DNA from 2 places in the Chelativorans sp. AA-79 genome. Region 1 is predicted to be linked to the other one. Evidence: riboswitches for the same ligand, from Rfam matches in the RefSeq annotation. Region 1 holds a riboswitch; the other holds the start of a gene.

The links. A riboswitch is a leader RNA that binds a small molecule or an ion and turns the genes downstream of it on or off. The one in region 1 is predicted to bind S-adenosylmethionine.
Region 2: it holds a riboswitch for S-adenosylmethionine, as region 1 does, so the genes downstream of both, PVE73_RS24000 (O-succinylhomoserine sulfhydrylase) here and metA (homoserine O-succinyltransferase) in region 1, are expected to answer to the same signal.

What each region holds. Positions count from the first base shown of each region.
Region 1 covers NZ_CP120361.1:703,476-719,164, reverse strand. The annotation lists gene PVE73_RS03665 (J domain-containing protein) at 199-816, shown strand; gene cobS (cobaltochelatase subunit CobS) at 893-1,879, shown strand; gene PVE73_RS03655 (GFA family protein) at 1,888-2,235, shown strand; gene cobT (cobaltochelatase subunit CobT) at 2,252-4,147, shown strand; gene PVE73_RS03645 (esterase-like activity of phytase family protein) at 4,137-5,156, shown strand; gene PVE73_RS03640 (VUT family protein) at 5,161-5,787, opposite strand; gene rpmB (50S ribosomal protein L28) at 5,840-6,136, opposite strand; gene PVE73_RS03630 (DUF3108 domain-containing protein) at 6,338-7,117, shown strand; gene PVE73_RS03625 (EamA family transporter) at 7,136-8,029, shown strand; gene gloB (hydroxyacylglutathione hydrolase) at 8,033-8,800, opposite strand; gene PVE73_RS03615 (class I SAM-dependent methyltransferase) at 8,902-9,672, shown strand; gene PVE73_RS03610 (nitronate monooxygenase family protein) at 9,674-10,744, shown strand; gene metA (homoserine O-succinyltransferase) at 10,776-11,714, opposite strand; SAM riboswitch at 11,769-11,846, opposite strand; gene hisC (histidinol-phosphate transaminase) at 11,927-13,027, shown strand; gene PVE73_RS03595 (prephenate/arogenate dehydrogenase family protein) at 13,031-13,975, shown strand; gene PVE73_RS03590 (DUF2125 domain-containing protein) at 14,685-15,665, opposite strand.
Region 2 covers NZ_CP120361.1:4,936,213-4,951,901, reverse strand. The annotation lists gene PVE73_RS24065 (glycosyltransferase) at 1-1,029, shown strand, start outside; gene ppk2 (polyphosphate kinase 2) at 1,026-1,925, opposite strand; gene PVE73_RS24055 (ATP-binding protein) at 2,003-3,271, shown strand; gene phoU (phosphate signaling complex protein PhoU) at 3,409-4,140, shown strand; gene PVE73_RS24045 (GcrA family cell cycle regulator) at 4,324-4,869, opposite strand; gene PVE73_RS24040 (aspartate aminotransferase family protein) at 5,245-6,450, shown strand; gene argF (ornithine carbamoyltransferase) at 6,447-7,364, shown strand; gene PVE73_RS24030 (Hsp33 family molecular chaperone) at 7,361-8,347, shown strand; gene apaG (Co2+/Mg2+ efflux protein ApaG) at 8,475-8,867, opposite strand; gene PVE73_RS24020 (CDP-alcohol phosphatidyltransferase family protein) at 8,982-9,587, shown strand; tRNA gene PVE73_RS24015 (tRNA-Gly) at 9,687-9,761, opposite strand; gene PVE73_RS24010 (DUF2189 domain-containing protein) at 9,953-10,753, shown strand; gene PVE73_RS24005 (2'-deoxycytidine 5'-triphosphate deaminase) at 10,771-11,856, opposite strand; SAM riboswitch at 11,934-12,011, shown strand; gene PVE73_RS24000 (O-succinylhomoserine sulfhydrylase) at 12,050-13,240, shown strand; gene PVE73_RS23995 (LysR family transcriptional regulator) at 13,362-14,264, opposite strand; gene PVE73_RS23990 (SDR family oxidoreductase) at 14,364-15,212, shown strand; gene PVE73_RS23985 (RidA family protein) at 15,330-15,689, shown strand, end outside.

The DNA.
Region 1 (15,689 bases):
TCCCGGATCCTCGAGCGATTGGCCTAAAGCATTTTGCAGCCGAGTGGAAACCTTGGCGCCCGCGAATGCGGCCGCGCGAGGGACCGAAGCGGCAGCACCCACGCTGCGCCCTTGGTCCATCGACTGCGAAATGTCAATTCTTGTTTCGCAGCCGCGAAAGGCCATAATCTAAACTGATTTGCTGTTTTCAGGACGGGCATGAAACTGAACTCGAAATATTTCGAGAAGATCCGCATCCGCCCGGATCCGCGGACCGAACCGAAGGCCGAGGGACCTCGCTGCCAGTGGGATGGCTGCGCGGAACCAGGCTTGCATCGCGCGCCGGTGGGCCGGGACAGGGAGGGCGAGTATTTCCGCTTCTGCTTCGAGCATGTTCGGGAATACAATAAGAATTACAATTACTTCTCTGGATTGAAGGACGGCGAGATCGCGCGTTTCCAGAAGGAAGCGCTGACCGGGCATCGTCCCACCTGGAAGGTCGGCTCGAACGCGACCGGGCCGGCGGCGGCCGATTTCGCGCCCTTCCGCTCCGGCCAGGCCACCTATTACCGGCGCCTGGGCGACCCGTTCAATCTCTTCGGCGGCGAAGCGAGAAGCCGCGCCCCCGTCGAGAAACGCGTGAAGCCCCTTGAGGCCAAGGCGCTGGAAACGCTGGGCCTCACGGCGAATGCGACTGGCGCGGACATAAAGGCGCGCTATAAGACGCTGGTGAAGCGCCACCATCCGGATGCGAATGGCGGCGATCGGGGGTCCGAGGCGCGTCTGCGCGAGGTCCTTCAGGCCTATCGGCTCCTCAAGCAGGCGGGTTTCTGTTAGCCCCGGTCTCTGCTAAGAGGCCACCGTTACGATGACAAGCGGCGCGGGCCCTCCCATCGCGCGCGCTGGAGGTATGATGAACAAGATCGACCGCGATATCGCCAACCTGCCCGACACCACGGTTCCCGTGCGCGAGACCTTCGGCTTCGATGCCGACATGGTCGTGCCCGCCTACTCGGAATCGGACCCGCATGTGCCCGATATCGATCCTGACTACCTGTTCGATAAGCAGACCACGCTGGCGATCCTGGCCGGCTTTGCCTACAACCGCCGCGTCATGGTCTCGGGCTATCACGGCACCGGCAAATCCACCCATATCGAGCAGGTCGCCGCGCGCCTCAACTGGCCCTGCGTGCGCATCAATCTCGACAGCCATGTCAGTCGCATCGACCTCGTCGGGAAGGATGCCATCGTGGTCAAGGAAGGCAAGCAGATCACCGAATTCCGCGACGGCATCCTGCCCTGGGCCTACCAGCACAACATTGCGCTCGTCTTCGACGAGTATGATGCCGGCCGCCCGGACGTGATGTTCGTGATCCAGCGCGTGCTCGAATCTTCCGGCCGCCTGACCCTGCTCGACCAGAGCCGCGTCATCAGGCCGCACCCTGCCTTCCGCCTCTTTTCCACCGCCAACACCGTGGGCCTGGGGGATACCACCGGTCTCTACCACGGCACGCAGCAGATCAACCAGGCGCAGATGGACCGCTGGTCGATCGTGACCACGCTCAACTACCTGCCGCACGACGAGGAGGTGGCGATCGTCCAGGCCAAGGCCAAGCACTACCAGAACGACAAGGGCCGCGAGATCGTCGGCCGCATGGTGCGCGTGGCGGACATGACGCGCTCGGCCTTCATGAACGGCGATCTTTCCACCGTCATGAGCCCGCGCACGGTGATCATGTGGGCGGAGAACGCCGAGATATTCGGCGATGTCGGCTTCGCCTTCCGCCTCACTTTCCTCAACAAATGCGACGAGCTGGAGCGGGCCATGGTGGCCGAGTTCTATCAGCGCGCTTTCGGCGAGGAATTGCCGGAATCGGCCGCCAATGTGGTGCTGAGCTAGAGGTTGAGATGCAGTATCAAGGCAGTTGCCACTGCGGCGAAATACGCTTCAATGTGGACGTGGACCTCTCCAATCCGATCACCTGCAATTGCTCGTATTGCACGCAGCGCGGCAGCATCCTGGCCTTCACGCCGGCCGAGAAATTCGAGCTGCAGCAGGGCGAGCAGAAGCTGACGGAATATCGTTTCCATACGAAGAAAATCCAGCATCTCTTCTGCTCGGTCTGCGGGATGGAGTCCTTCGCCCGCGCTGCCTTGCCGAACGGCACCGAGATGACGGCGATCAACGTGCGCTGCCTTGAGGGTGTGGATCTCGACAGCCTCGAGCCCACTCAAGTCGACGGCCGCTCGCGCTAGAAAGCAAGACAGTCCCGTGAGCACGACGAACCGGAAGCCAGGACAGCCCGCTGAAGCCCCGCTCGACCCTTTCAAGCGGGCGGTTACCGGCTGCGTGCGCGCGATTTCGGGCGACAACGAGGTGGAGGTCGTCTTCTCGAAGGACAAACCGGCGCTGACGGGAAACCGCATCCGCCTGCCGGATCTGCCGAAGAAGCCCACTGCCGAGGCGCTCAACGTCACCCGCGGCCTGGGCGATTCCATGGCCTTGCGCCACGCCTGCCACGACGTCCGCCTCCACAGCCGTCTTGCCCCCCAGGGCAAGCAGGCGCGCGCCATTTTCGACGCTGTCGAGCAGGCGCGCGTGGAAGCGATCGGCGCGCGCTCCATGAAAGGCGTGTCGGACAATCTGGCCGCCATGCTGGAGGACAAGTACGCCCGCGCCAACCTTGCCGATGTGAGCGACCGCGCCGACGCGCCGCTGGAGGAAGCGGTCGCGCTGATGGTGCGCGAGAAGCTGACCGGCCGCCCTGCTCCCAAGAGCGGCAAAAGGCTCGTCGACCTTTGGCGCGACTGGATCCAGGAGAAGGCGGGAACCGACCTCGAGACCCTGCTGCCGCGTATCAACGATCAGGACGGCTTCGCCCGCGCCGTCCGCGAGCTTCTCGGCGCCATGGATATGGGCGAGGACCTCTCCGAGGAGGAGCAAACCGAGGAGAGCGAGGAAGACAGCGACCAGCCGCAGGGCGAGGACTCCAACGAGGAAGGCGGCGAGGAGCAGTCGGAAGGCGAGCGTAGCCAGGCCGATGAGGCCGACGCTTCGAGCGACGAGAACGAGGCGGGCGAGAGCGAAGCCGCCGCCACCACCGCCGAAGACACCACCGACCAGGAGGACATCGACGCCGAAACGCCCGGCGAGGCCCGGCGTCCCGAAAGCCCCTTCGATCAGGCCGCGCACGCGATCGACTACCGCGTCTTCACGACCGAGTTCGACGAGGTGGTCGGCGCCGAGGACCTCTGTGACGAGGAGGAGCTCGATCGCCTGCGCGCCTTCCTGGACAAGCAGCTCGCCAATCTGCAGGGCGTCGTCGGCCGGCTGGCCAACCGCCTGCAGCGCCGCCTGATGGCGCAGCAGAACCGCTCCTGGGAGTTCGACCTGGAGGAAGGCGTGCTCGATACGGCACGCCTGCCGCGCCTCATCATCGACCCCATGCAGCCGCTCTCCTTCAAGCAGGAGCACGACACCAATTTCCGCGACACCGTGGTGACGCTGCTGATCGACAATTCCGGCTCCATGCGCGGCCGGCCCATCTCCGTCGCCGCCACCTGCGCGGACATCCTGGCCCGCACGCTGGAGCGCTGCGGCGTACGCGTCGAGCTCCTCGGCTTCACCACCCGCGCCTGGAAAGGCGGCCAGGCGCGCGAGAAATGGCTCAAGGAAGGCAAGCCTGCCAATCCCGGAAGGCTCAATGATCTGCGCCACATCGTCTATAAGTCGGCCGACGCGCCCTGGCGGCGCGCCCGGCGCAATCTCGGCCTCATGATGCGCGAGGGGCTGCTCAAGGAGAACATCGACGGCGAGGCGCTTCTCTGGGCGCATCAACGCCTCGTCGCCCGGCCGGAGCAGCGCAAGATCCTCATGATGATCTCCGATGGGGCGCCGGTGGACGATTCCACCCTGTCGGTCAATCCGGGGAATTATCTGGAGCGGCATCTGCGCGGCATCATCGAGCTCATCGAGACCCGCTCGCCGGTCGAACTGCTCGCCATCGGCATCGGACATGACGTCACGCGGTACTACCGCCGCGCCGTCACGATCGTCGACGCGGAGGAACTGGCCGGCGCGATGACCGAGCAGCTCGCCTCCCTGTTCGAGGAGGAAGGTCTCGGGCGCGGCGGCCGGCTTGCGGGGCACATGCGTCGTGCGGGCTGACGCGGCGCGGGCAGGCGTCTTCGCTCTCGCACTCCTCGGCGCCGGCCTTGTCTTTCTGCAGCCGAGCCCGGCTCAGGAGACGGGGCTGCAGAGTCTCTCGATTTCGGCCCGCCCGATACCCGAATTCCGCATCGGCTCGAGCCAGACGCGGTTCGGCCCGCTGGAATTCACCGGCGGGCTGGAGATGGTCTCGCGCGATCGCGACTTCGGCGCGCTCTCCTCCTTCCGCTTTCTCTCGCCAGGCGGGAGGTTCGTCGGCGTCGCCGACACGGGTTTCTGGTTCTTCGGCACCCTCCTGCACGACGAGGAGGGCCGACCCAGCGTCGTGGCGGATTTCACGATGAGCGCAATCCTTGATCCTGACGGCAGGACAGGAGAGAAATGGACCACCGACGCGGAGTCGATCGCCGTGCGCGACGGCGTGGTGACCGTGGGCTTCGAGCGCCAGCATCGCATCTCTCAATTCCGTCTCGAGCCCGAGCATATGGGCAGCGCGATCGCCGACCTCAACTTCCTCGTTCCATCTTATGAACTGCGCACCAATCGCGGGTTCGAGACGATCGCCTACGCACCGGCGGGCGGCGCGCTCGATGGCGCCCTCGTGGCCGTAGCCGAGCGGAGCATCGATCAGAACGGCAATATCTTCGCCGCCGTGCTCGACGGCCCGCAGAAAGGGATTTTCACCGTCGCCCGCCGGGACGGCTTCGACATCACCGACGGCGCCTTCCTGCCCGATGGCGATCTGCTGCTGCTCGAGCGCAGCTTCTCCATGGCGACGGGCGTGGGCATGCGGCTCCGCCGCATCGAGGCGGAGACCATACGGCAGGGCAGGGTGGCGGACGGTCCCGTGCTCCTGCAGGCCGATATGGGCTATCAGATCGACAATATGGAAGCGCTCGATGTCTGGCAGCGGCCCGACGGGGCAACCATGGTCTCGCTGATGTCGGACGACAACCACTCCATCCTGCAGCGCAACCTCTATCTGGAATTCAGGTTGGTGGAGGAGTGAAGAGCTATCGCGCCGCCTCGACCGGCCTCAGAATGGCGAGCATCGCGCCATAGGGCACCAGCATGGCGAGGCCGATGAGAAGCTTCACGGCGAAATCCCCGAGCGCCAGCGAAACCCAGAGCGGCACGTCCGCCCCGATACCGAACAGGGGCACCGGAAAGGCGAGCGAACCGTCTTCCAGGCTAAGGCTCGTGTCGAGGAAGGAGAAGGCCGCCGCGAAGGCGAGCGAGAAAAACAGCAGCGTGTCGAGCGCGGAGCCGACGAGCGTCGAGATCAGCGGCGCGCGCCACCATGAACTTCGGCGCAGCCGGTCGAAGATCGCAATGTCGAGAAGCTGGGCGGCCAGGAACGCGGTGCCTGAAGCGAACGCGATGCGCGGGCTGGCGAGCACCGCCGACAGCACCATCGCCGCCAGGAAACCCACCATCACGACCTGACGCGCGGCTGCCGGCCCGAAACGGCGATTTGTCAGGTCATTGACAAGAAAGGCGATCGGATAGGTGAAAGCGCCCCATGTCAGGATCTCGCCGAGCCCGAAATGCGTGAAGGGGAACTGGACGAGGACGTTGGAGGCGGCGACGACGATCGCCATGGCGGCCACGAAGGGCCATACTGTAAGGGTGCGGTTCATTTTTTTATCCTGGGTGATGGAACCAGTGGGCAGGTAGGCCCGCCCAGGGAAATCAGGCTTCGGCCTGCTCGGAAAGCTTCTTGGCGACCTGCTTCTTGAGGAGCCGGGCGCGCTGCGAAAGCTCGTTCGACTTGGCTTTCAGCAGGAAGGCGTCGAGCCCGCCGCGATGCTCCACGGAGCGGAGTGCATTGGCGGAAACGCGCAGGCGGAAATTCTGGCCGAGCGCCTCGGACATCAGCGTGACGTCGCAGAGATTGGGAAGGAAGCGACGCCGGGTCTTGTTGTTGGCGTGGCTCACATTGTTGCCGCTCATCACGGCCTTGCCGGTCAGTTCGCAAGCGCGGGACATCTGTTTATCCTTTGTCTTTCGGGCCATGCCGATTGCCGCACCAGTTTGGTCGGCGCTCGGACTTGATCAGCGGCCTCGTGGAAATTTGCCGTTCCCATAAAGGCAATTGCCTTCTGGGTCAAGCTTTGCCTTGGCGGCACCCTGTCGGCCCCGCTTCACATATTTGCCCCAATGCGCGCTTTCCCTCTGGGCGGAGGGGAAATGAACGATGGGAAAGCAGCCATGGCCAGCGCCAGCCAGAGCACCCTTCTTGCAACAGCCCTCCTCCTTGCGGCCGTCTCGAGCGCCGGCGCGGAGTCCTACCGCACGCATTACGGCGCATCTCTCTTCGGACTTCCGGTGGGGCGTGCCACCTTCGAAAGCCGTTTCGAAGGAAACGGCTTCGCCATCGCGGGCCGTTTCGCGAGCGCCGGCATCGCCCGCCTCTTCGAGCGCACGGACGGCACCGTGGCCGTGAACGGCGTCTTCGCCGGGGGAGCAAGCCACCCGGCCCGCTATGAACTCGAATATACCGAAGGGAAGGAACGCCAGAAGACGGTCATCCGCTTTGCCAGGGGCGCGGTTGCCGAGACGAAGAACGAGCCGCCGCTGAAGAAGCGGGGGGATGATTGGGTGCCGCTGGGAAGAGAGCACCTCTCCGGTGCGGCAGACCCGATCTCGGCCCTTCTCCTTCCGGTGTCGAGCAGCGAGGAGGTCTGCAGCCGCACGATCCGCGTCTATGACGGCGAGATCCGCGCCGACATCGTGCTTCAGCCGGCCACGGAGCGTGAGAGCTTCCGTGGTGCGGCGATCACGTGCCGGGCGCGTTTCGTGCCCGTTTCGGGTTATCGCAGGAATCACTCCTCCATCACCTATCTGCGCGACCGGGCGCGGATGTTCGTAGGGTTCGAGCCGGTGGGAGGCCGCGATCTCTATTCTCCCGTGGAAGCAACCATTGCCACGAAGATCGGAACGGTGCACATCAGGGCGCGTACGATGTAAGTCCGGCGGAGGGAGAGGATGGCGCGTGCCACATTGATCGGCTTTTCGGCTGTCGCCATGTGGGCGCTCCTGGCGCTGATGACGGCGGCTTCCGGCCAGGTGCCGCCTTTCCAGCTTTCCGCGATCACCTTTGCCGTCGGCACCGGCGTCGGGCTTGCCGCGCGGGCGGCCTCGCCGGCTTTCCGCAGACACGAGAAGGTTCCTCCGGTGGTCTGGCTCGTCGGCATCGGCGGCCTCTTCGGCTACCACTTCCTTTATTTCACCGCGCTCAGGAACGCGCCCGCTGTCGAGGCGAGCCTCATCGCCTATCTCTGGCCGCTTCTCATCGTGCTGGGCTCGGCGCTGATGCCCGGAGAGCGCCTCGGCTGGCATCACATCACCGGCGCCTGCCTCGGCCTTCTCGGCACGTTCCTCATCATCACCAAGGGTGGCGGCTTCACCTTCGACAGCCGCTACGCGCTGGGCTATGCGGCAGCGGGCGGCTGTGCACTCTTCTGGTCCGGCTATTCGCTGCTCTCGCGCCGCTTCCAGGCCGTGCCGACCAGCATCGTCACCTGGTTCTGCGCCGCTACCGCCATCCTCTCCGCATTCTGCCACCTCGCGCTGGAGGAGACCGTGTGGCCGGCGAATGCAGGCGAGTGGCTCGCGGTGCTCGGCCTCGGCCTTCTGCCGGTCGGCGCCGCCTTCTACGCGTGGGACTACGGCGTGAAGCACGGCAATATCCAGGTTCTGGGTGCCGCGAGCTACGCGGCACCACTGCTCTCCACGCTCATCCTGATCGCCGCCGGCCAGGCCGAACCGGCCGCCAGCATTCTCGCGGCCTGCCTGCTCATCACCGGCGGCGCCGCGCTTGCCGCCAAGAATATGATCTTCCGCCGGAAGCCGGCGGTTGCCGGCGACGCGGCGGCTTGAACGCTAGAAGAGGTCCTTCCTCTTGCGGATTTCGGCAAAGACCTCGGCATCCGCAGCGTTCTCCATGCCGAGATTCCGCCGGATGATCGTGTCGTGCCAGCGCAGGAATGGATTGGTGGCCATCTCATCGGCCAGCGTGGTGGGCAATGTCGGCTTGCCTTCGCGTCGCAGTGCCTCGATTGTCTTCGCCCGCTCCTTGAGCGCCGAGTTGGTAGGATCGACCGAAAGCGCGAAACGCGCATTGGACTCGGTATATTCGTGGCCGCAATAGATGACGGTCTCGAGCGGCAGTTCGGAAAGCTTCCTCAGCGATTCGTACATCACCGGCGGCTTGCACTCGAAGAGCCGGCCGCAGCCGAGCGCGAAGAGTGTGTCGGCCGTGAACGCGACGCCCGCACCCGCGAAATGATAGGTGATATGGCCGGCCGTGTGCCCCGGCGTCTCGATGACGCGCGCCTCCTGCTTGCCGACGCGCACCACGTCGCCCTCCTTCACCTGCCGGTCGATGCCAGGAATTTTTTCCGCCTCCTTGGCCGGCCCGACGATGGTGAGCCCGAAACGCTCCTTGAGCGCCAGATTCGCCTCGACATGGTCAACGTGGTGATGGGTGATCAGGAGCAGCGACGGCTTCCAGCCCGTGCGCTCGACCGCCTCCAGGATCGGCCGCTCCTCCGGTGCATCCACCAGTGCGGCGATGCCGCTTTCCGTATCGCGCATGAGGATGCCGAAATTATCGCTGCGGCACATGAACTGTTCGATTTCGAGCGTCATCGTCACCTCCGTATGGGGTCAGACATAGAGTTTCGATCGTCCGTTGTCACCCGCCGAAAGACTTCCTTGCGGCGATGGCCGACCATGCTTACCCTCTTATCATGAACACCGATATCGTGGACCTCAGGGCCTTCTATGCGAGCCTGCTCGGAAAGCTTGCCGAACGCTCCATCGCCATGGCCCTGTCGTCCATCTGGGCCAAGCTGCCGGACGAGCGGCTCGTCGGCCTCGGCTATGCCCTTCCCTGGCTGGACCGCTTCGGCAGCGATGCCGAGCGCGTCTTCGCCTTCATGCCCGCGCGCCAGGGCGCCATCCATTGGCCGGCGGGCCGGCCGGCCGCGACCGCCCTCGTCGATGAAGAGGAACTCCCGCTCGCCGACTCCACCGTGGACCGCGTTCTGGTGGTTCACGCTCTGGAGCACGCTGAGAACCCGCGCCAGATGCTGATCGAGCTCTGGCGCGTGCTGGCGCCGGGTGGACGCATCGTCCTCGTCGTGCCGAACCGGCGCGGGATCTGGGCGCGCTTCGAGCACACGCCTTTCGGCACCGGGCGCCCCTACTCGCGCGCCCAGCTCGTCGAACTCCTGCGCGAGGCGAATTTCACGCCCGGCGCCTGGGCGGATACGCTGCATTTTCCCCCGGCGCGGCGGCGCTGGGTCATGCGGCTGCACCAAGTGCTGGAGCGGGCGGGCCGGCGCTTCTGGCCGCTTTTCGCCGGCGTGCTGGTGGTGGAGGCGGAGAAGCGTCTTTATCAAGGCCTGCCCGCCAAGGCACGGCGCGCGCGCCGGGTGCTGGTGCCGGTGCTGAGCCCGCAGGGGGCGACGCGCGTCCGCGGCGGCATCACGGCCAATCTGGACAAGAAGGGTGGATGACATGTGGCGTGATCAGCGGATACTCGATCTGTTCGGCATCGAACAGCCAATCCTCCTCGCCCCCATGGCCGGCTCAGGGGGCGCGGAACTGGCGATCGCGGCTGCCGAAGCAGGCGGGCTCGGTTCGCTTCCCTGCGCCATGCTCTCGCCGGACCAGATCCGCACCGAACTCGGCATCATGCGTCAACGCGTGAACAGACCTGTCAACCTCAATTTCTTCTGCCATACGCCACCGGAGCCGGACCCCGATCGCGAAGCGGGCTGGCGCAGGCGGCTCGCACCCTATTATGCCGAATTCGGCCTCGATCCGGAGTCCCCACCCGCGGGCGGCGGCCGCAATCCCTTCAGCGAGGAAGCCTGCGCCATTGTCGAGGAGTGCCGGCCGGAGGTGGTGAGCTTCCATTTCGGTCTGCCCGAAGAGGCGTTGCTCGACCGCGTGCGGGAGACGGGCGCGAAGATCATCTCCTCCGCTACGACCGTGGCCGAGGCCCGCTGGCTGGAGGAGCGCGGCTGCGACGCCATCATCGCCCAAGGCGCCGAGGCCGGGGGGCATCGGGGCATCTTCCTGGAGGACGATATCGCCACGCAGCCGGGAACCATGGCGCTGGTGCCGCAGGTGGTGGACGCGGTGTCCGTGCCCGTGATCGCCGCGGGCGGCATCTCCGACGGGCGCGGCGTTGCGGCGGCCTTCATGCTCGGGGCTTCGGCAGTGCAGGTCGGCACGGCCTATCTGCAGTCTCCGGAAGCGCTGGCCGGGCCGGCGCATCGGGAAGCTCTCGCCAGGGCGCGTGACGACCGCACGGTGCTCACCAACGTCTTCACCGGCCGGCCAGCGCGCGGACTCGTCAACCGCATCGTCCGCGAGGTGGGCCCGATCAGCGCCGAGGCACCCGCCTTTCCTCTGGCCACCACCGCGGTGATGCCGCTGCGCAAGGCGGCGGAGGGCTCAGGCTCCGGCGATTTCTCGCCGCTCTGGGCCGGGCAGGCGGCGGCGCTGGCGAAACCGATGCCGGCGAAAGAGCTGACGACATCGATCATGCAGGACGCGGCAGCCCTCCTCCGAGGCTCTTGAAGCTGCCGCGCGGCGAGCGCTGCCCGACCGCTCAGGACAAGGCCAGTTGCAAGCTCGTGCCGATCTTCTCCAGGCGGTATGGCGTGGTCTGGTAGACCTGGTTGATCCAGTTGCCGAAGAGCAGATGGGCGTGCGAGCGCCAGCGGTTGAGCGGCGGACGGCTTGGGTCGTCTTCCGGAAAGTAGGCGTGCGGCACCTCGACCGGCACGCCGGCGGCCACGTCGCGATCATACTCCTCCTTGAGCGAGGTGGAGTCGTATTCGATGTGATTGAACATGTAGAGCCGGTTGCCGGTCTTTTCCGTCAGCAGGCAGGGGCCGGTCACATCCGATTCCATGAGCAGCTCCAGACCCACCCCTGTGGGAATGTCGGACGCGCGCACCTCGGTCCAGCGCGAGACGGGAATGGAGAAGTCGTCCGAAAAGCCGGCAAGGTAGGGGGAGGCCGGAGCGTTGTTCTGGTGCCGGAACACGCCAAAGGCCTTTTTCTCGAGCTTGTGCTTCGGAATGCGATGGAAATGCCAGGCGGCCGCCATCGCCCCCCAGCAGATGAAGAAGGAGGAATGCACGTTGGATGTCGTCCAATCGAAGATGCGCGCCAGTTCGTCCCAGTAGGTGACGTCCTCGAAGGGCAGAAGCTCCACGGGCGCACCGGTGACGATGAAGCCGTCGAACTTTCGCGCCGCGACCTCCTCCCAGGTCTGGTAGAAGGAGATGAGGTGCTCTTCGGGCGTGTTCCTGGCCTTGTGGTTGCCGATGCGCACCAGCGTCAGTTCCACCTGCAGGGGCGTGGCGCCGATCAGGCGGGCGAACTGCGTTTCCGTGCGGATCTTGTTGGGCATGAGGTTGAGGAGCCCGATCTGAAGCGGGCGGATGTCCTGACGCAGCGCCGTCTCCTCATCCATGATGGATACGCCCTCGCGCGTAAGCACTTCACGGGCGGGAAGCTGGTCGGGAATCTTGATTGGCATCACACAGGCTCCAAAACAAAAAGACCGGCGGCGAAATCGCGGCCGGTCCTTGCGAACATATACGCAACGGCCTTTTAGCGACTTCTTTAACGTGGCTGCAAGCCGACCGGCCAAATCACCACGGAGTTATCGAGTATTTAAGCCGGCCGACCCTTTGCGTCAACGCAGTTCATGGGCTAAAGCAAGCGGCCTCGATCTAATGGAACTGCCCGATGACTTCGCTCGACCGTCCGCAGCCCAAGCCCGGCGTCATGGACATCGCCGCCTATGTTCCCGGCCGCGAAAGCGTGCCCGGCGCGGCAAAGGTTTGGAAACTCTCCTCGAACGAGACGCCGCTCGGCCCCTCGCCGGCCGCGCTGGAAGCGGTCCGGGAGGCGAGCCGGCATCTTGACCGATACCCGGACGGTTCCGCCACGAAGCTGCGCGAGGCGATCGCGCAGGCGCACGGCCTCAATCCCGCGAACATCCTGTGCTCCAACGGCTCGGACGAGCTTTTGGGCCTGCTGGCGCAGACCTATGTGAAGCCCGGCGACGAGGGCATCTTCACCGAGCATGGCTTCCTGATCTACAAGATCCAGATCCTGGCCGCGGGAGGCGTGCCGGTCGTGGCCGAGGAGACGGACGAGCGCGCCGATGTCGACGCCATCCTGGCGGCGGTGACGGAGCGTACGAAGATCGTCTTCCTCGCCAATCCCAACAATCCGACCGGCACCTACCTGCCGGTGGACGAGGTGAAGCGCCTGCGGGCCGGCCTGCCCAGGCATGTGCTGCTGGTGCTCGACGCAGCCTATGCGGAATATGTCCGCCGCAACGACTACGAGGCAGGCGTCGAGCTCGTCTCTTCGAGCGAAAACGTCGTCATGACACGCACCTTTTCCAAGATCCACGGGCTTGCCGGCCTGCGCATCGGCTGGATGTACGCGCCGGCCCATGTGGTGGACGCGGTCAATCGCGTGCGCGGCCCATTCAACGTCAACGCGATCGCCATCGAGGCGGGCGCGGCCGCGATCCGCGACAAGGCGCATGTGGAGCAGGCGGTCGCCTTCAACGAAACCTGGCGCACGTGGCTGACCGACGAGATCACCAAGCTCGGGCTGCGCGTGACGCCGAGCGTGGGCAATTTCCTGCTGATCCATTTCCCGGAAAACGGCGGCAGGACGGCCGAGGAGGCGGACGCGTTTCTCACCGCACGCGGCTATATATTGCGCCGGGTTGCGGGCTACGGGCTTCCCAACGCCCTGCGACTCACCGTCGGGCCCGAGGAGGCCAATCGCGGCGTGATCGCCACCCTCGCCGAGTTCCTGGGCAGGTGAGCCGTGGCCGACCCGCTTTTTGACAAGATCGCCCTTGTCGGCATCGGGCTGATCGGCTCGTCGATCGCACGCGTCGTCCGCCGGGAGGGGTTGGCAGGGACTGTCGCCATCTCGACACGGCACCCGGAGACGCTGGCGCGCGCCCGCGCGCTCGACCTGGGCGACGCATATTTCAGCTCGGCTGCCGAGGCCGTGACCGATGCCGATCTGGTGATCGTCTCCGTACCCGTGGGAGCTTCGGGCGACGTGGCCGCGGAGATCGCGGGGGCGCTCAAGCCTGGCGCGATCGTGAGCGATGTGGGCTCGACGAAATCCTCCGTCATCCAGCAGATGGCGCCGAAACTGCCGGGCACCGTGCACTTCATTCCCGGCCATCCGATCGCCGGCACCGAGCATTCCGGCCCGGATGCAGGCTTCGCCGAACTCTTTGAAGGACGCTGGTGCATCCTCACCCCCCTTCCGGCAACGGACGAGGAGGCTCTCGAACGCCTCACCCGGTTCTGGGAGCGCTGCGGCTCGAGGGTCGACCGCATGGACCCGGAGCACCACGACATGGTGCTCGCCATCGTCTCGCACCTGCCGCACATCATCGCCTACAACATCGTCGGCACCGCGGACGACCTGGAGACGGTGACCAAGTCAGAGGTGATCAAATACTCGGCCTCCGGCTTCCGCGACTTCACCCGCCTCGCCGCCTCCGATCCCACAATGTGGCGCGACGTTTGCCTGCACAACAAGGACGCCATACTGGAGATGCTGGCGCGCTTCTCCGAGGACCTTTCCGCCTTGCAGCGGGCCATCCGCTGGGGCGACGGCGAAAAGCTGTTCGAACTCTTCGCACGCACCCGTGCGGTCCGCCGCTCCATCATCGAGGCCGGCCAGGAAGTGGACGCGCCGGATTTCGGCCGGCAGGTCGTCGCTCACCCGCCGAAGCTCGAAGGCGATTAGGCGTTGCGGCCGGCCGCACGACGCGCGGTCGATCGGGCGCCGCCTCACTTCGCGGTGCCGCTCCTTCGCGTCGTCGTTTCCGTGATCCGAACATCAAGCCGTGCCTCACCGTCGCCACGCCCGCTTTCGCGTCTGGCCATTGATTGGTTTGGGAAGCGGGGCGCACCGTTCGCGCCACAAAAATAAAAAAGGCGCTCCCAATGCGCCCCGCCGGAGTCTGTCCCGACCTCGGCCGATCACTCGGACCCTTCTCCTTCCCGGCTGCACCCAATGAAGGGGGTGGTCTTGGCCGGGCCGAAGGAGAGCCCTAGCGGCTTCTCCGCGGTTTCCGCGATGCCGTCTCTCACCAGCATCCGTTTTTCCGGAAACGGCGTCTCACACCCACCGCCCCGGCACCGCCGGCCTGTCGCGGGCCCTCGGATCCCCAGGTTCCGATCCTGGGGAGGGAGGTTTCCGCCGCCCTCCCGAACACCCGGTGCGCATCCGGTTCCCGCGAGAGCGATGGGGAAAGAATAATACGGGCTGAGGGGATGGGGAGAAAAAGAGTGCGATGAGCGAGTGGCGAAACAGCGAATAGCGAGTGGGAACAGAGGGTTGGCGGGTGAGAAAAATTCCGGAGGGGCGATTTCTATTCCCATGGCTGGGTCTCCCGCCCCTTCTGACGCCAAATCAGAAGCGCGGTGCTGCACCGCTGACAGATGAAGCCTGGCTAGTCGACCGGCGGGATGGTGCCGAGCGGGATGAAGCCGAGAAAGATCCTGCCGCTCACGATGCGGATCTGAAGCGGTGCGCCCGCGAACCCTCCGACCATGCCGGAAGCGGCCATGATCTGGTCGCGCTCATCGGGAAAGATCCGGGCCACCTGCTCCGCGACCGCCGCAGGATCATCGATGCCGACGGACAGCTCGGCATCGATCAGTCCTTCATCATCAACCGAGATCGGGCCGGAAAGCGAGACCTCCGCCCTTTGGCCGGCGAGGCCGACAACCATCTCCTCGATGGTGAGGGACTGCCCGCGCAGGCTCCTTGTCCTGTTCTGGACAAGCGCAACACCATCGGTCACGAGCAAGAGCATCCTGCCCTCGAGCGCCGGAAGACCGGTCACGATCTCCTCGCCCACCCGGAGATTGCGGAAGCTGAGCGCGGCTTCGAGATCGGCCTCCCTCTGCCGGGCATGCACCTGAAGGTCGTCCATCTCCGCGAGCAGCGTCCCGCCACCCTCCTCCGCCGAGACGCGAACGGCCTTGCCTTCTACCGAGACGGTTTCCGGCAGAGGGCGCGTGAGCCTGGTGCTGGCGCGCAAACTTCCCCACTGCGCCCGCAAGGGGACCGTGAAGGGCGTCATGATGGAAGCGGGGCCGTCCACCTCGCTCAGCACCCGGAAGGGCTGGTAGACATGGGCCGCGGACCGAAGCTGCCCTGCGCGGACGGAGACGCCGTCATGGATGTTCTCATAGAAGATGCTCTTGCAGAAAAGGCCGATGCGGAAGGGAAAGCCCCTCGCCTGCGGCTCTTCGCAGAATGCGCGCACACCGCCTCCGTTCACCTTCTCCAGAACGGCGACTGCACGGGATTCGAGCATGCGCGCCGCATAGAACCAGGCACCGGTGTAAGCCGCGCAGACCAGGACGATCGCGATTGCTAGCCACAGGATGCGCCGGCCGAAACGCGAGCTTGTCCTTGACGCCATACCGTTGCTCCCGCTAACCGAATC
Region 2 (15,689 bases), 1.1 Mb from region 1:
GAGATCAAGCTGGTCTGTGAAAGCGACGATCTGGAGACACTTGCCGCCATTCGAGCGCAGGAGCTTCGGCCGTGGGTCGAGGTGATCGAGGTGCCCCCGCGTGGGCCGCGCACGAAGCCCAAGGCGCTCTCCTATGCATTGCCTATGACCACGGGCGAATTCGTGGTTCTCTTCGACGCGGAGGATCGGCCCCATCCGTTTCAGCTCGCCGCGGCCTGGGAACGCTTTCGCACGTCCGCCGAGGATCTGGCCTGCCTTCAGGCGCCCCTCGTGATTACCAACAGGCGCGAGGGCTGGATCGCTTCCATGTTTGCCCTCGAATATTCGGCCCTGTTCCAGGGCATGCTTCCGTGGCTTGCGCGGCGCAATCTCGTCCTGCCCCTCGGCGGCACCTCGAATCATTTCCGCCGCTCCGTGCTTGAGGAAATTGGCGGCTGGGATCCGTATAACGTCACGGAGGATGCTGACCTTGGTCTGCGCTTGGCACGCCGGGGCTACAGGACGGGCACGATCGGTTCCCCCACCTATGAGGATGCGCCCACGGCCGCACGCGTGTGGCTGCCGCAGCGCACGCGCTGGTTCAAGGGCTGGGCGCAGACCTGGCTCGTGCATATGCGGGATGTACCGCGGCTTTATCGCGAGCTCGGTGGAGCATCCTTTGCGGTTGTGCAGATACTGACGCTGGGCATGTGGCTCTCGGCTCTCGCTTATGCGGGGTTTGTCCTGAGCGCGCTCGTCCTGATCTCCCTGATGTTGGCCGGTGGGCCGCAGGTCGAGCACTACGCCGCGCTGCTGGCGCTCGACGCGACCAATGTCATATTTGGCCATGGCGCCTTCCTTGCGCTCGGCTGGCGCACCATGCCGAAGACGGAGCAGCGCGGCTTTTGGCGGCATGTGCTCCTGGTCCCTCTTTACTGGCTTCTGCTCTCGGCCGCCGCCTGGCGCGCCTTGTGGCAGCTCTATCGCTGCCCCCACGCCTGGGAGAAGACCCCGCATCGGGCGCGCCGGCGAAGAGGGCAGGAAAGCTAGCGCAGGAAGTCCAGTCCAGACCCGATCACTTTGGAGTCCTCCTCCCCGATCGCGTCCTCGTCCCGCCCCGCATAGGGCAGGGAAAGCAGGATACGGCGCATGACGGCAAGCCGCGCGCGGCGTTTGTCGTTCGCCAGGACGATCGTCCAGGGGGCGTGGTCGGAATGGGTGCGCTCGATCATGAGGTCGCGCATGCGTGTGTAGTCGTCCCACTTTTCCATGCCCTTCACATCCATCGGCGAGAACTTCCAGCATTTCAGCGGACTGTGCCGGCGATCATGGAAGCGCTTGAGCTGCGTCTCCCTGCCGATGTTCAGCCAGAATTTGAAGAAATGGGTGCCGTCTTTCACGATGGCGTGTTCGAAATTCGGCGTCTCCTCCAGAAACAGCGCATGCTCGGCCGGAGTGCAGAAACCCATCACTGGCTCGACTGTGCCGCGGTTGTACCAGGAGCGGTCGAAGGTCACGAACTCGCCGGCCGTCGGGAAATGAGCGATGTATCGCTGATAATACCACTGGCCGCGTTCTGTTTCCGTGGGCTTCGGCAATGCCACATTGCGAGCGAGGCGCGGATTCATGTTCTGGCGGATGCGGTGGATTGCGCCGCCCTTGCCGGCCGCATCTCGCCCTTCGAACAGCGCCATGACGCGGCTGCCTGTCGCCTGCAGCCAGCTCTGGAGCTTGACCAGCTCGATCTGAAGCGCCTCCAGTTGCTCGTCATATTTTTCCCGCTTGAGCTTTTGCTTGTGAGGATAGCCGCCCGCCGTCAGCACCCGATTCTTGATCCAGCGCGGCAGCTTCGGATCATCGATGTCGAATTCGCGCTCGACGCCGTCGCTCACGAATTGCAGCGGTTTTGTGTCGGGAATGGAGAACTTATCCAGAGCTTTGTTCATAAACTTTATCCCTTGCGGCAATAGGTTGGATGCTATCTGCGGCATCACGTAGGGTCTAGAGGCTGTTGGGGCTTGGAATGGAAGAGAAGAAGAGGAGCTCTCTGCAGGATTTTGCGGTGCGGGTCGGCGAAAGGCTGGCCGGCAACGCGGTCCTGCTTGCGGCCGCTGCCCTGGCATGCCTTGCGCTCGACCTCTGGTTCGGGGGCAGCGGGCTGGCGGCGGCATTGGCGGTCGCCTTCCTCCTGGTTGTGGCCGCACTTTTCCCCGCACAATCGAATGAACTGCGAGCGGAAGAGCGGGCTGATCACGGCACGCGACGCATGGAACTCCTTCCTGCGACCGATCTGGCCGCCGCGGTCCAGGACCCGCTCTATATCTTCGACACGCGCGGCGATGTGGTTTTTGCCAACGAAGCGGCCTCCGCCGCCTTCGGCGCGATCGCACCCGGCATGACGCTTCAGCTCAAATTTCGCGCGCCCGAAATGCATGATTTCATCGCCCGGGTAATGGAGAACGGCAAAGGCCCGTTTGCGATCGATTATGCCGAGCGCGTACCCTTCGAACGCGCCTATCGTGTTTCAGCCATGGCGATCGGCGACGATTCTGGCCTCTTTGTCATGCTTTTCAAGGACCAGAGCGAGGCACGACGGATCGATCGTATGCGGGCCGATTTCATCGCCAATGCCAGCCACGAGCTGCGCACTCCGCTCGCCTCCATTGCCGGCTTCATCGAGACGCTGCGTGGCCCTGCCCGGGATGATGCCAAGGCACGCGACGCCTTCCTGGAGATCATGCAGGACCAGACCTCGCGCATGGCACGGCTGATTGACGATCTGCTCTCCTTGTCGCGCCTGGAGGTGAAGCCATACGGGAAGCCCGGCGGCCGGCTGGACCTGCGCCCCCTCATCGGCGGTGTGCGCGATGCTCTTGCGCATCTGGCTGGCGAGTCGGGCGTGACGATCGAGCTCGACGTGCCGGAGCAGCCGGTCGAGGTGGCCGGCCATCGCGACGAACTGGTACAGGTCTTCGAGAATCTCCTCGAGAATGCCTGCAAATATGGCAGCTCTGGCGGCCGTGTCGTCATTTCCGCCAGCGGCACGGAACCGGATGTCGAACGGACGGTCACGGTGACGGATTTCGGCCCGGGAATCGCGGAGGAGCACATCCCGCGCATCACGGAACGTTTCTACCGCGTCGATGTGGAAACGAGCCGCGCCCAGAAGGGCACCGGGCTGGGCCTGGCGATCGTCAAGCACATCCTCACCCGTCACGGCGCGCGGCTTTCCGTGCGCTCCAAGGTGGGCGAAGGCTCGTCCTTTATCGTGCATTTCCCCCCGCCCGATTAGACTCTGACCCAAAGCGCGGAAGGGCGGAGCCCGTTATTCGGTGGCTGGCAAATCTTCTCTCCTATCCTATTTCTTTTTTCCGTCACGTAGATAGCGTACCAATGGCACAGGGGTGATTTGCTCCAGGAGGCCCCGGAATGCAAAGCGATCACATCATGCGCTCCTTTGACGAGGAATTGCGCTATCTCACCAACCAGATCGGCGGGATGGGCGGCTATGCCGAGCGCATGGTTGATGAGGCCGTGGCCGCGCTTGTCACCGGCGATACTGATCTTGCGCGAAAAGTGATCGAGGATGATGCCTTTCTCGACACCAAGGAACGCGAGATCGGTGAGAAGGCGGTGGTCATCATCGCCAAGCGTCAGCCCGTCGCTGCGGATCTTAGGGAGATCGTCGGCGCGATCCGCATCTCCGGTGATCTCGAGCGCATCGGCGATCTCGGCAAGAACATCGCCAAGCGCGTGGTCGCCGTCACCGAGACGCGCCAGCCTGCCCGCCTCTTCCGCGGCATCTCCGCCTTGTCGGACCTGGCGCTGGCACAGCTCAAGGAAGTTCTCGACGCCTATGCCTCCCGCTCGGCCGAGAAGATCGGCGTTGTGCGCGACCGTGACGAAGAGATTGACGCCATGTACACGTCTCTCTTCCGTGAACTCCTGACCTACATGATGGAAGATCCGCGCAACATCACCGCCTGCACGCATCTGATCTTCTGCGCCAAGAACATCGAGCGCATCGGTGACCACGCGACGAACATCGCCGAGACGGTCTACCACATCATCACCGGCACCACGATGCCACCGGAACGGCCGAAAGAAGACAAGAGCCACAAGGTCGTCGCGCCGCAGGACGCCATGGAAGCCGGCAGATAAGGAATTCTGCAGGCAAGCGGAATCCCTTGGCCTTCACAAGTGCAGCCGAGGCAAGGGACTGGGCGGTTCGCCGCTCGATTGACGGGAGCCGCTCCGGGTGCGGGCGCTGTCCCTGCAAAGCCTGAAAAAAGAGGGCGGCTTGCGCCGCCCAGGCCATCGGTCCGCTCGTTGTTGCCCCGTCCCTTATCTGCTCCGGCGGCGTTCCGATACCGGCTGGTAAGCCAGCCTTGAGTGATAGGTGCAATACGGCCCGGTATCGCCGGTGTCACTCCCACAGAAGCTGAAATCTTCCGCCAGGGGATCTCCGTTCGGCCATTTGCAGGTGCGCTCTGTCAGCTCGACGAGCTTCAGATTGCGCGAGATCGGAATCACCACGTCCGCGGCTGGGCGCATATACTGATAGGCGACCGCGTCTTCCTCGAACTGCACCTTCAATGCAGTCGCTCCGATCGATGTGGCTACCGGACGGCTGCCGCCGCTGCCGGTGCTACGCTGCCGGCGCTGGCCGGCGGCGGCATTGGCGCTGCTCGCCGAGGCGGCGGTCGCCGCCTTCTTCCGCCGCGCCGGCGCCGCCGCCGCCCGTCCCCGGGCCGACAGCTTCAGCCGGTGCACCTTGCCGATGACGGCGTTGCGGCTCACGCCGCCCAACTGCGCTGCGATCTGGCTCGCACTCAGGCCCTCGGACCAGAGCTTCTTCAACAGTTCGACGCGTTCGTCTGTCCAGTTCATCAGGACACGCTCCTGTGCAAGCGTGCGGAATCCGGTGCCTCTCTACCTGGCAAAAGCCCGGTAGACACCACATCTGCATGGGTCTGAAGGTCCGCCGCACGAAATCTAGTCGTTACGCGGTCAAACTACCTTATCGGTTGACTCGGTGACAAGAGTCCGCCTCGGCTCGCGAATCGGTTTTTGCGGTTTTCCCCAACTTGGGGGAACCCATGCACATTTCCTTCACAGTGGAGCTCGGGGCGTGAAACCAGTCTTTTCGTTGACTTCCCGGGGGAAAACGCTGATAAAAAGCCCGCGTGCCGCCCTCGGGGCGGCATTTTGGTTTCATCGGCCTGCGGCTTCATACGGTCGCGCAATATCCCGGAGAAGGTGTCCATGAGCGGTTCGGCGCTTTTCGATACATTTGCCAGGCTTCCCCTTTCCTTCGAGCGTGGGGAAGGGGTCTGGCTGATCACTTCCGACGGGAACCGATATCTCGATTTCGCCGCCGGCATCGCAGTGAACTCGCTCGGTCACGCTCATCCGCATCTGGTGTCCGCGCTCGCCGAGCAGGCCAGCAAACTGTGGCATGTCTCCAATCTCTACGAGATTCCCGGGCAACGTCGCCTTGGCGAGCGCTTGGCCGAGGCGAGTTTCGCCGACAAGGTCTTCTTCACCAATTCCGGCGCCGAGGCGCTCGAATGCGCCATCAAGACGGCGCGTCGCCATCACTATGTGAACGGCGAGGAGAACCGCTTCCGCATCATCACCTTCGAAGGCGCCTTCCACGGCCGCACGCTGGCGACGATCGCCGCCGGCGGGCAGGAGAAATACCTCGAAGGTTTCGGGCCCAAGGTCGAAGGTTTCGATCAGGTTGCCTTCGGCGATCTGAAGGCGGCGGAAAAGGCCATCACGCAGGAGACGGCTGCCGTCCTCGTAGAGCCCATCCAGGGCGAAGGCGGCATCCGCATGGCGCCCGCCCAGTTCCTCCGCGGGCTGCGTGAACTCTGTGACAAACACGGCCTGCTCCTGATCCTCGACGAGGTACAGACCGGCGTCGGCCGTACCGGCAAGCTCTTCGCCTATGAATGGTCGGGCATCACGCCGGACATTGTCGCCATCGCCAAGGGCATCGGAGGCGGCTTTCCGCTCGGCGCCTGCCTTGCGACCGACGAAGCCGCCAAGGGCATGACGCCGGGCGTGCACGGCACCACCTTCGGCGGCAATCCGCTCGCCATGGCGGTGGGCAACGCCGTGCTTGACGTGGTGCTGGAGCCGGGCTTCCTCGACGAGGTGGCGCGCAAGGGCCTGCTCTTGAAGCAGGGCCTCGCCGCGATCGCCGACTCCTTCCCCGACGTCGTGGAGGAGATCCGTGGCGAAGGCCTTTTGCTCGGCATCCGCTGCAAGGTGCCCAATTCCGCTCTCCAGCAGTCCATGCGGGAGGAAAAGATGCTGGGTGCACCGGCGGGCGAGAACGTGCTGCGCCTGCTTCCGCCCCTCACTGTCACCGACGAGGAGATTCAGGACGGGCTGGAGCGCATCCACCGTGCGGCGCAAGCCCTGGCACCGTCTCCGGCGGTGGCTTCGGCAGGCAGGGGATGAACGGCATGCCGCGTCATTTCATCGATCTTTCAGCCGTTTCATCGGCCGATCTGCGTTTCATGATGGACGATGCGCTGAGCCGCAAGCAGCGGCTGAAAGCCGGCCAGGGCGATAAGCCCTATGAGGGCAAGGTGCTTGCGATGATTTTCGACAAGCCCTCCACCCGCACTCGCGTCTCCTTCGATGTCGCCATGCGCCAGCTCGGCGGCGAGACCATCATGTTGACGGGCGCGGAAATGCAGCTCGGCCGCAGCGAGACCATCGCCGACACCGCCAAGGTGCTGTCGCGCTATGTGGACGCGATCATGATCCGCACCACCGCCCATGAGCGGCTTCTGGAGCTTGCCGACAACGCCACCGTGCCGGTCATCAACGGGCTTACGGACGACACGCATCCCTGCCAAATCATGGCCGACATCATGACCTTCGAGGAGCACCGCGGCAGCGTGAAGGATCGCCTCTTCGCCTGGTCCGGCGACGGTAACAACGTGTTGCACTCGCTTGTCGAGGCTTCCGCCCGCTTCGGCTTCCGGCTCAATGTCGCCACGCCGGTTGGCAGCGAGCCTGCCACACACTATCTGGAGTGGGCGCAGGCCAATGGCGGCCGTATCACGCTGACGAACGATCCGGAAGCGGCGGTCAGGGATGCGGACTGCGTGGTCACCGATACCTGGGTCTCCATGGGCCAGGAGCACCGCGCTCGCGGGCACAACGTGTTCCAGCCCTATCAAGTGAACGAGAGGTTGATGAGCTTCGCCAAGAAGGATGCTCTTTTCATGCACTGCCTGCCCGCCCATCGCGGCGAGGAGGTGACGGATGCCGTGATCGACGGGCCGCACTCGGTGGTGTTCGACGAGGCGGAAAACCGCCTGCATGCACAGAAAGCCGTTCTCGCCTGGTGCCTCGCCTCGTGAGTGAGGACAACGTAAAGCTTGGCGATTTCGGCTTCGCCGGCGACGACCATGTCGTTCCCTTCGACGTGGAGGCCCTGGACGTGCGCGGCCGTGCCGTTCAGGTCGGGCCGATGCTCGACCAGATCCTGGCGCGCCATGCCTATCCGGAGCCGGTCTCCCGCCTGCTCGCGGAGGTCATCGTGCTCACGATCCTGCTCGGCAGCTCGCTGAAATTCGACGGCAAGTTCATTGTCCAGACACGCTCCGACGGGCCGGTCGACATGCTGGTGGCGGATTTCTCCACGCCCGGCTCCGTGCGCGCCTATGCTCGCTTCGACGAGGAGCGGCTCGCCGAGGCCGTCGCCCGCGGTGAGGCCTCGCCCGAGGCGCTTCTCGGTGAAGGCGTGCTGGCGCTTACCATTGATCAGGGCCCCTACACCCAGCGCTATCAGGGCATTGTCCAACTCGACGGGTCGACGCTGGAAGACGTCGCACGCACCTATTTCCGCCAATCGGAGCAGATTCCTACCGAGGTTCGGCTGGGCGTGGCGCGCATCGTCACGCCCGGTGAGGGTGCTGAAGAGCGCTGGCGCGCTGGCGGCGTCCTGATCCAGTTCCTGCCTTCCGCGCCAGAGCGCGCTCGCATGGCGGATCTTCCAGGCGGGGATGGCGACGAGGACGATCCCGGCAACGGCCATCCCGAGGACAATGCCTGGCAGGAGGCGCTGGCGCTCCTCGACACAGTGGAGATCGATGAACTGCTCGATCCCACCGTGGGCGCGGAACGGCTGCTCTACCGCCTGTTCCACGAGCAGGGCGTGCGCGTTTTCGGGGGCGTGGACGTGATCGACAACTGCTCCTGCTCGCGCGAGAAGATCAAGTCGATCCTCGACGGCTTTACCGCCGAGGAGATCGAGGAGAGCACGCAGGAGGGCGTCATCCGCGTCAACTGTGAATTTTGTTCCAAGGAATATCTTTTCGATCCCAAGGAGTTCGAGGAGTAGGAGCGGCTATTGCTTCGACCGCACCTTGTCACCGGCCTTGATGCGAATGGGACCCCCCAAGCTTGATCCTACGTCTCACCGGCGGGCAAGAATGAGGCGGCGATCGCCCCTATTCACCCGACGTCTTTCAATTCACCGACACCTCGTCGCCCGGAAAATCGAGTGAGAAGGCGGGGATGTCCACCTCCAGCATCTCGCCGTCGTCGGTCTCCATCGTGTAGTGCCCTACCATGATGCCGGAGGAGGTGGAGAGCGGGCAGCCCGACGTGTAGCGGAAGCTGTTACCCGGCTCGATCTCCGGCTGTTCACCGACCACGCCTTCGCCGCGCACTTCCTGCACGCGACCCATGGCGTCGGTGATGTGCCAGTAACGCGCAAGCACCTTGACGCTCTCCCTTGAATGATTGGCGATCGTCACCTGATAGGCCCAGACATAGCGGTTCTCCTCCGGCTCGGAGTGATCCGGCAGGAAGAACGGCTCTACGGACACCTCGATATCGTGAGTAACGGCCCTGTACATGGTCCACCTCAGGCTGGCTTCCGGCCCCCGGCAGCGCATGACGACATTGTGACAGGTGATATGTATCCCGCAAGGCTATAGATCAATGCCGATGGTATGAGCGGGGAATTGCGCGTGATCGACGGCTGGGGACGACGGAAACTGGAGCCTCTTCTCATGGCAATCGGCGCGCGACTGGCCAACGAGGGGATCTCTGCGAATGCGGTCACCATCGCAAGTCTTCTGGTCGGTCTTTGCGCCGGCGCCGCGGTGGTCGTCGGGTGGTTCTGGCTGGCGATCGCGCTCATCCTCCTGAGCCGTCTGGGCGACGGGCTCGACGGTGCGGTAGCCCATCTCAAAGGCCGTACGGATTTGGGCGGATATCTCGATATCGTGCTCGACTTCGTCTTCTACGGGGCGATTCCCCTGGCCTTCGTCATCCATGATCCCGCCGCCAACGCCGTTTCTGGCGCCGTACTGCTTTTTTCCTTCTACGTGAACGGTGCAAGCTTCCTCGCCTACGCGACCATCGCGGAAAAGCGGCGCCTGATGACCCTCATCCGCGGTGAGAAGAGTTTCTTTTTCACGGTCGGACTTGCGGAGGCGGGCGAAACGCTGATCTTCTTCCTGCTCGTCTGCCTGCTGCCCGCCTGGTTCCCGATACTCGCCTATCTCTTCGCCGCGCTCACGCTTTACACCGCCGTCGCACGCATCGTGCTGGCAGCGAGGGCGTTTCGTTAGGTTCCGGTTCCGCAGCGCTTCGAATTCGCGAAGCAGGCCTCCCATTGCGGTATACGAGACACCGCAATGCAGCGAGTTGAGCAGTTGCTTGAAATTGTCTGGAGCGGGCGATGGGGATCGAACCCACGACATCAAGCTTGGGAAGCTTGCGTTCTACCACTGAACTACACCCGCGCGCTCCTGTAGATTGCCTTTCGCCCGCGCCCTGTCAAGCCGCTGCTCAAACCTTTGTGTGGACCCGAAGGGGCGACAAGGGCGGCTGAAGGCGTTATATCTTCGGGACAGGCGGATAGCGGCCTCGCAGCTTCCGTTCGACTTCACGCCGGGAACCGCTTCCGCCCCAACTAGCGTGGAGGAAATGGACAATGGCCGAGTTCCACGTCATCGCCGGCGCCAGCGAGAGGCTGGTCTATCCCGCCGTGCGCAAGATTCGGATGAGCGACCTTTCCGACTGCCTGAGGAGGGGCGCCGAGGACTTTTGGGAAAAACCCTCCCATTATGCCTTCGTGGCGCTGATCTATCCGGTCGCAGGCATCATCTTTGCCTACTGGACCTCAGGCAACAACGCACTACCGCTCCTCTATCCGCTGATGGCGGGTTTCGCACTGGTGGGCCCCTTCGCCGCGATCGGCCTCTACGAGATCAGCCGAAGGCGCGAAATGGGGATCGAGACCTCATGGCGGCATGCGCTGGAAGTACGCCGCTCCCCCGCCCGTTACTCGATTGCGGTGGTAGGGATGCTGCTCGCCGTCATCTTCCTTCTCTGGCTCTACGCCGCAAGCGCGCTCTACAATGTGCTCTTCGGGTCTGTTCCACCGGAAACGGGCGCGTTCGTGCGCGACGTCTTCACGACGCGGGAAGGCTGGATACTGATCATTCTTGGCAATGCCGTCGGCCTCGTCTTCGCCGTGATCGCGCTGGCGGCGAGTGTCGTCGCCTTTCCGCTACTGCTCGATCGCGACGTGGGAGCCTATGCGGCGGTCCACAGCTCGGTCAGGGCTTTCATGCGCAACCCCTTGGAAATCCTGGCTTGGGGACTGATCGTGGCCGTGCTGCTCGTGATCGGCATGGTGCCGCTCTTTGCCGGGCTCGCGGTCGTCCTGCCCATCCTGGGGCATGCGAGCTGGCATCTCTACCGCAAGCTGATCGCCCGGCCCCTCTCCTGAGGCCGGTCGGCGCTGCTTTAGCGGAAGTGCTTGGAGAGCTTCAGCGCCTGGCCCTGATAGTTTGACTTGAGATCCGCCCCGTAAAGCGAGCTTGGAAGTGCGCTCATGCGTTCATAGACCAGCCGCCCGACGATTTGCCCGTGCTCCAGGATGAACGGCACTTCGTGGCTGCGCACTTCGAGAACCGCGCGGCTGCCCGTGCCCCCGGCAGCGGAATGCCCGAATCCGGGATCGAAGAAGCCGGCATAGTGGACCCGGAATTCACCCACCAACGGGTCAAACGGCGTCATTTCGGCGGCGTATGCCGGGGGCACGTGCACAGCTTCGCGCGAGACGAGGATATAGAACTCGTCCGGGTCGAGAATGAGATCCTTCGAGCCGTGATTGTAGAGCGGTTCCCAAAAGTCGTGGATCTCGTGAGCTGCCTTGCGGTCAACGTCGATCAGGCTCGTGTGGTGCTTGGCGCGGTAGCCGACGAGCCCGTCGGGCCCGCCTTCGAGGTCGATGGAGAGTGCTATTCCTCCGCCTGAGATACTGGGCCGTTCGGCCGCCACCAGCGTCTCCCGCTCATGAAGATCGGCGAGATCGCTCTCGGTGAGCAGCGCATTGCCGCGGCGGAAGCGGATCTGCGACAGGCGCGAGCCGGGGCGCACGACGATCGGGAAAGTGCGCGGGCTCACCTCCAGATAAAGCGGGCCGGAATAGCCGGCGGCGATCTTGTCGAACTCCTGCCCGTGATCCGTCATCACGCGGGTGAAGATGTCGAGCCGCCCCGTGGAGCTTTTCGGGTTGGCCGAGGCGGAGACATCGGCGGGAAGGACGAGGCTTTCCGTGAGCGGCACGATGTAGACGCAGCCGGTCTCCAGCACCGCGCCGTCATCCAGGGGAATTTCGTGCAGCCTCAGCCGCTCCAGCTTTTCGGCCACGCGGGAACCGGGGCCGGGCAGAAAGCTCGCGCGCACGCGATAAGCCACCGCGCCCAGGCGCAGATCGAGGCTCGCGGGCTGCACCTGGTCCGGATCGAGCGGGCGTGGCGCGGTAAGCGCACCGCTCTCGAACAGTGCCGCGATCTCCTTATCCGGCAGGATGCCTGTGCTTGCCAATCCTTCCCCCTTGAGAAACTTGACCGGACCTTTACTGTGCACCGCGATTGACGCAAGCGAAAGCCGGGGCTAAAGGACATTTATCCCGTGGTGATTTGGCCGGTCGGCTTGCAGCCACGTTAAAGAAGTCGCTAAAAGGCCGCGCTCGATGCTCGACCGGCTTTCCGCGGCCGGTTTTTTGTTGAGCAGAGCGATGACGAAGAGATTCAACGACGACTGGAAGCCTCAAACCCGCCTCGTTCATGGCGGCACGCTGCGTTCGCCCTTCGGTGAGACCTCGGAAGCTCTCTATCTGACCCAGGGTTTCGTCTATGAGACCGCCGAGGCGGCCGAAGCCCGCTTCAAGGGCGAGGATCCGGGCTTCATCTATTCCCGCTATGCCAATCCCACTGTGGACATGTTCGAGAGCCGCATGTGCGCGCTCGAAGGCGCCGAGGATGCCCGCGCCACCGCCTCCGGCATGGCCGCGGTCGCCGCCGCGCTTCTCTGCTCGGTGAAGGTCGGCGACCACGTCGTGGCGGCCCGCGCGCTCTTTGGCTCCTGCCGCTGGGTGGTGGAGACGCTGATGCCGCGCTACGGCATCGAGACGACGCTTGTCGACGGATCGAAGCTCGATGCGTGGGAAGAGGCCGTACGCCCGAACACGAAGCTCTTTTTCCTTGAAAGCCCGACCAACCCGACGCTCGAGGTCTGCGACATCGCGGGTATCGCGAAGCTCGCCGACAGCACTGGCGCGCGGCTGGTGGTGGACAATGTCTTCGCCACGCCGCTGCTGCAGAAGCCGCTGGAGCTCGGCGCCCACGTGGTGGTCTATTCCGCCACCAAGCATATCGACGGCCAGGGGCGGTGTCTCGGCGGCATCGTGCTTTCCGACAAGGAATGGATCGACGAGAACCTGCACGACTATTTCCGCCACACCGGGCCCAGCCTTTCGCCCTTCAACGCCTGGACGCTGCTGAAAGGGCTGGAGACCCTCCCCGTGCGCGTGCGCCAGCAGATGGAAAGCGCGGGACGCGTGGCCGATTACCTGGCCGAGCATCCGAAAGTCTCCCGCGTGATCTATCCCGGCCGGCCCGACCACCCGCAGGCGGATCTCGTGCGACGCCAGATGAAGGGCGGCTCGACGCTCGTCTGCCTTGATCTCAAGGGCGGAAAGCAGGCGGCCTTCGCCTTCTCCAACGCATTGGAAATCATCCGCATCTCCAACAATCTCGGCGATGCCAAGAGCCTGATCACCCATCCCGCGACCACCACGCACAAGAACCTTTCGGAGGAAGCGCGGCTCGAAGCGGGCATCCGGCAGGGAACACTCCGTTTGTCGCTCGGGCTTGAGGACGCGGACGACCTGCTCAAGGACATCGAACAGGCGCTCGCGAGGGTCTGACCGTCTCTTCCTCGCTTCGATGGAGTTCGCGGATGTCAGAGGCCTGGAGGCAACGGTGCGGGAAACCCCACCCGCGGAACATGCCGTCGGTATTGCCCGGATGCTGCTTCGTTGATCCAGTTTAAGGTTCTTCCTTCCGCAGGTCCTTCACCACATCGAGAAAAGCCCGCAGTGCCGGTGGCACGGCACGATGTCCGGGGTAGTAGACCGCAACCTCTTCCGCAGCGGGCATCCACGCGGTCAGGATCTTGCGCAGCCGGCCGTCGGACAGGGCCGCTTCTGCGGCCCAATCCGCCACATAGGCGATGCCCAGCCCTTTAATTGCGGCTTCGACCATCAGTTCCTCGTCATCGAGGACGATGGGGCCGTTTGCGTCCATCACCAGTTCCTGGCCGGCGCGTTCGAACTCCCATCGATAGAATTTGCCGCTGGGCATGCGGTGGCCGATGCAATGGTGGCGTGGCAATTCCTCGGGGGTTCCTGGCTCGCCGAAGCGATCGAGATAGGCGGGCGAGGCGACACAGATGAACGTCAACGGGCGTGCAAACGGCACGGCGATCATGTCCTTGGCGACCGATCCGAGGAGGCGCACGCCGGCATCGAACCCGCCGGACACGATATCGATGAGCCGCCCCTCGACGACGATGTCCACTGTCACGTCCGGATGGCGCTCCGCCATCTGCGGAAGCACCTCGCGCACGAGAAGCCCCGCCACCAATCGCGGCGCATTGATGCGGACGGTTCCTGCGACATTGCCCCGGAATCCTGCGACGCTGTCGAGCGCCTCGTCCAGCGTGGCGAGCGCCGGCTGCAGGCGGCCGAGCAACCGGAACCCGGCTTCCGTCGGCGAGACGCTGCGTGTGGTGCGGTTCAGAAGGCGCACGCCCATGCGTTCCTCGAGCGCGCGCATCGCGTGGCTCAATGTGGAAGGTGCCGTGCCGATCTCGTCCGCCGCGCGGCGGAAGCTGCGATGCGTGGCCACCGCCACGAAGGCGGTGAGGTCGTTGAGCGTCGGGCGAGGCATTGGTGGGGTTTTTGCATCATCTCATACCGATTTCAATGTCTAATGTGCGTAATGCAATTGCCCTATCTCCGGCCTGTGTCCAATTCGGAGGTATGAAAGATGGAAAAGATCTGGCTCATAACGGGCGTGTCGTCCGGCCTAGGCCGGCTGCTGGCGGAGAAGGCCCTGACCAGGGGCGACCGCGTCGTCGGCACCAGCCGCAGCGAGAATGCGCTTGCCGACCTGCGTTCCCGCTACCCTGAGCGGCTTGGCATCGTCGCGATGGACCTCAAGGACCAGAGCTCGGTCCGTGCCGCAGTCGACAGGGCCTTCGCCGCGTCCGCACGCATCGACATCATCGTCAGCAATGCCGGCTACGGCTTGTTCGGCGCGGCGGAAGAGGCTGATGATGTGCAGGTGCGGGATATCATCGACACCAATCTCATCGGCTCGATCACGCTCATCCAGGCAGCGTTGCCGCATCTGCGCAATCAGGGTGGCGGCCGGATTCTGCAGGTGTCGAGCGAAGGAGGCCAGATCGCCTATCCGGCGTTCAGTCTCTATCACGCGACCAAGTGGGGTATCGAGGGGTTCGTCGAGTCCGTGGCGCAGGAGACCGCTCCCTTCAAGATCGAGTTCACCCTGGTGGAACCCGGGCCGGCGCGGACCGGGTTCGGCGGCAATCTCGCGCGAACCGAGCCGCTCGCGGCCTATGAGGGAACCCCCGCCGATCAGATCCGCGAGGCGCTCGGTAGCTCCTGGGTGATCAAAGGCGACCCTGACCGCATGACGGACGCAATGATCAGACTTGCCGATCAGGATGGTCCACTTCCGAAGCGGCTGGTGCTCGGTGCCGAAGCCTATGCCGGCATCCGCAGGGCACTCGTCGGGCGCATCGAGGAACTCGACAGGCAGAAGGACATCGCAGTGGCGGCGGATTTCACCGAGGAGGAACTGGCGCGGCTGTGATCCATTCTGCCTCGCTGATCCAGGGCTGCACGACGCCGTCATGCAGCTCCACCCCTCGATCCCGATACATGTCCCCGCCTCTGCACCACTCCCTTTTCAGGAAAGAAAGGAACGAAAATGCCCGCACGTGACGCCGTCTATCCGGCAAGCCGCCACGCGCTGTACGACATTCATCGCTATTCCGCGGCCATTCGCTCCGGTGATCTTCTCTTCGTGTCGGGTCAGGTCGGGAGCCGTGAAGACGGCTCGCCCGAACCCCTATTCGAGGATCAGGTTCGTCGCGCCTTCGCCAATCTGCGCGCGGTCCTGGCCGCCGCCGGATGTAGCTTCGACGACGTTGTCGACGTCACCACATTCCACACCAATCCGGATGAGCAGATCGAATCGGTGCTGGCCGTCCGCGCGGAAGAGATCGGCGAACCGCCCTATCCGAACTGGACCGCGGTGGGTGTCAATTGGCTTGCCGGCTTCGATTTC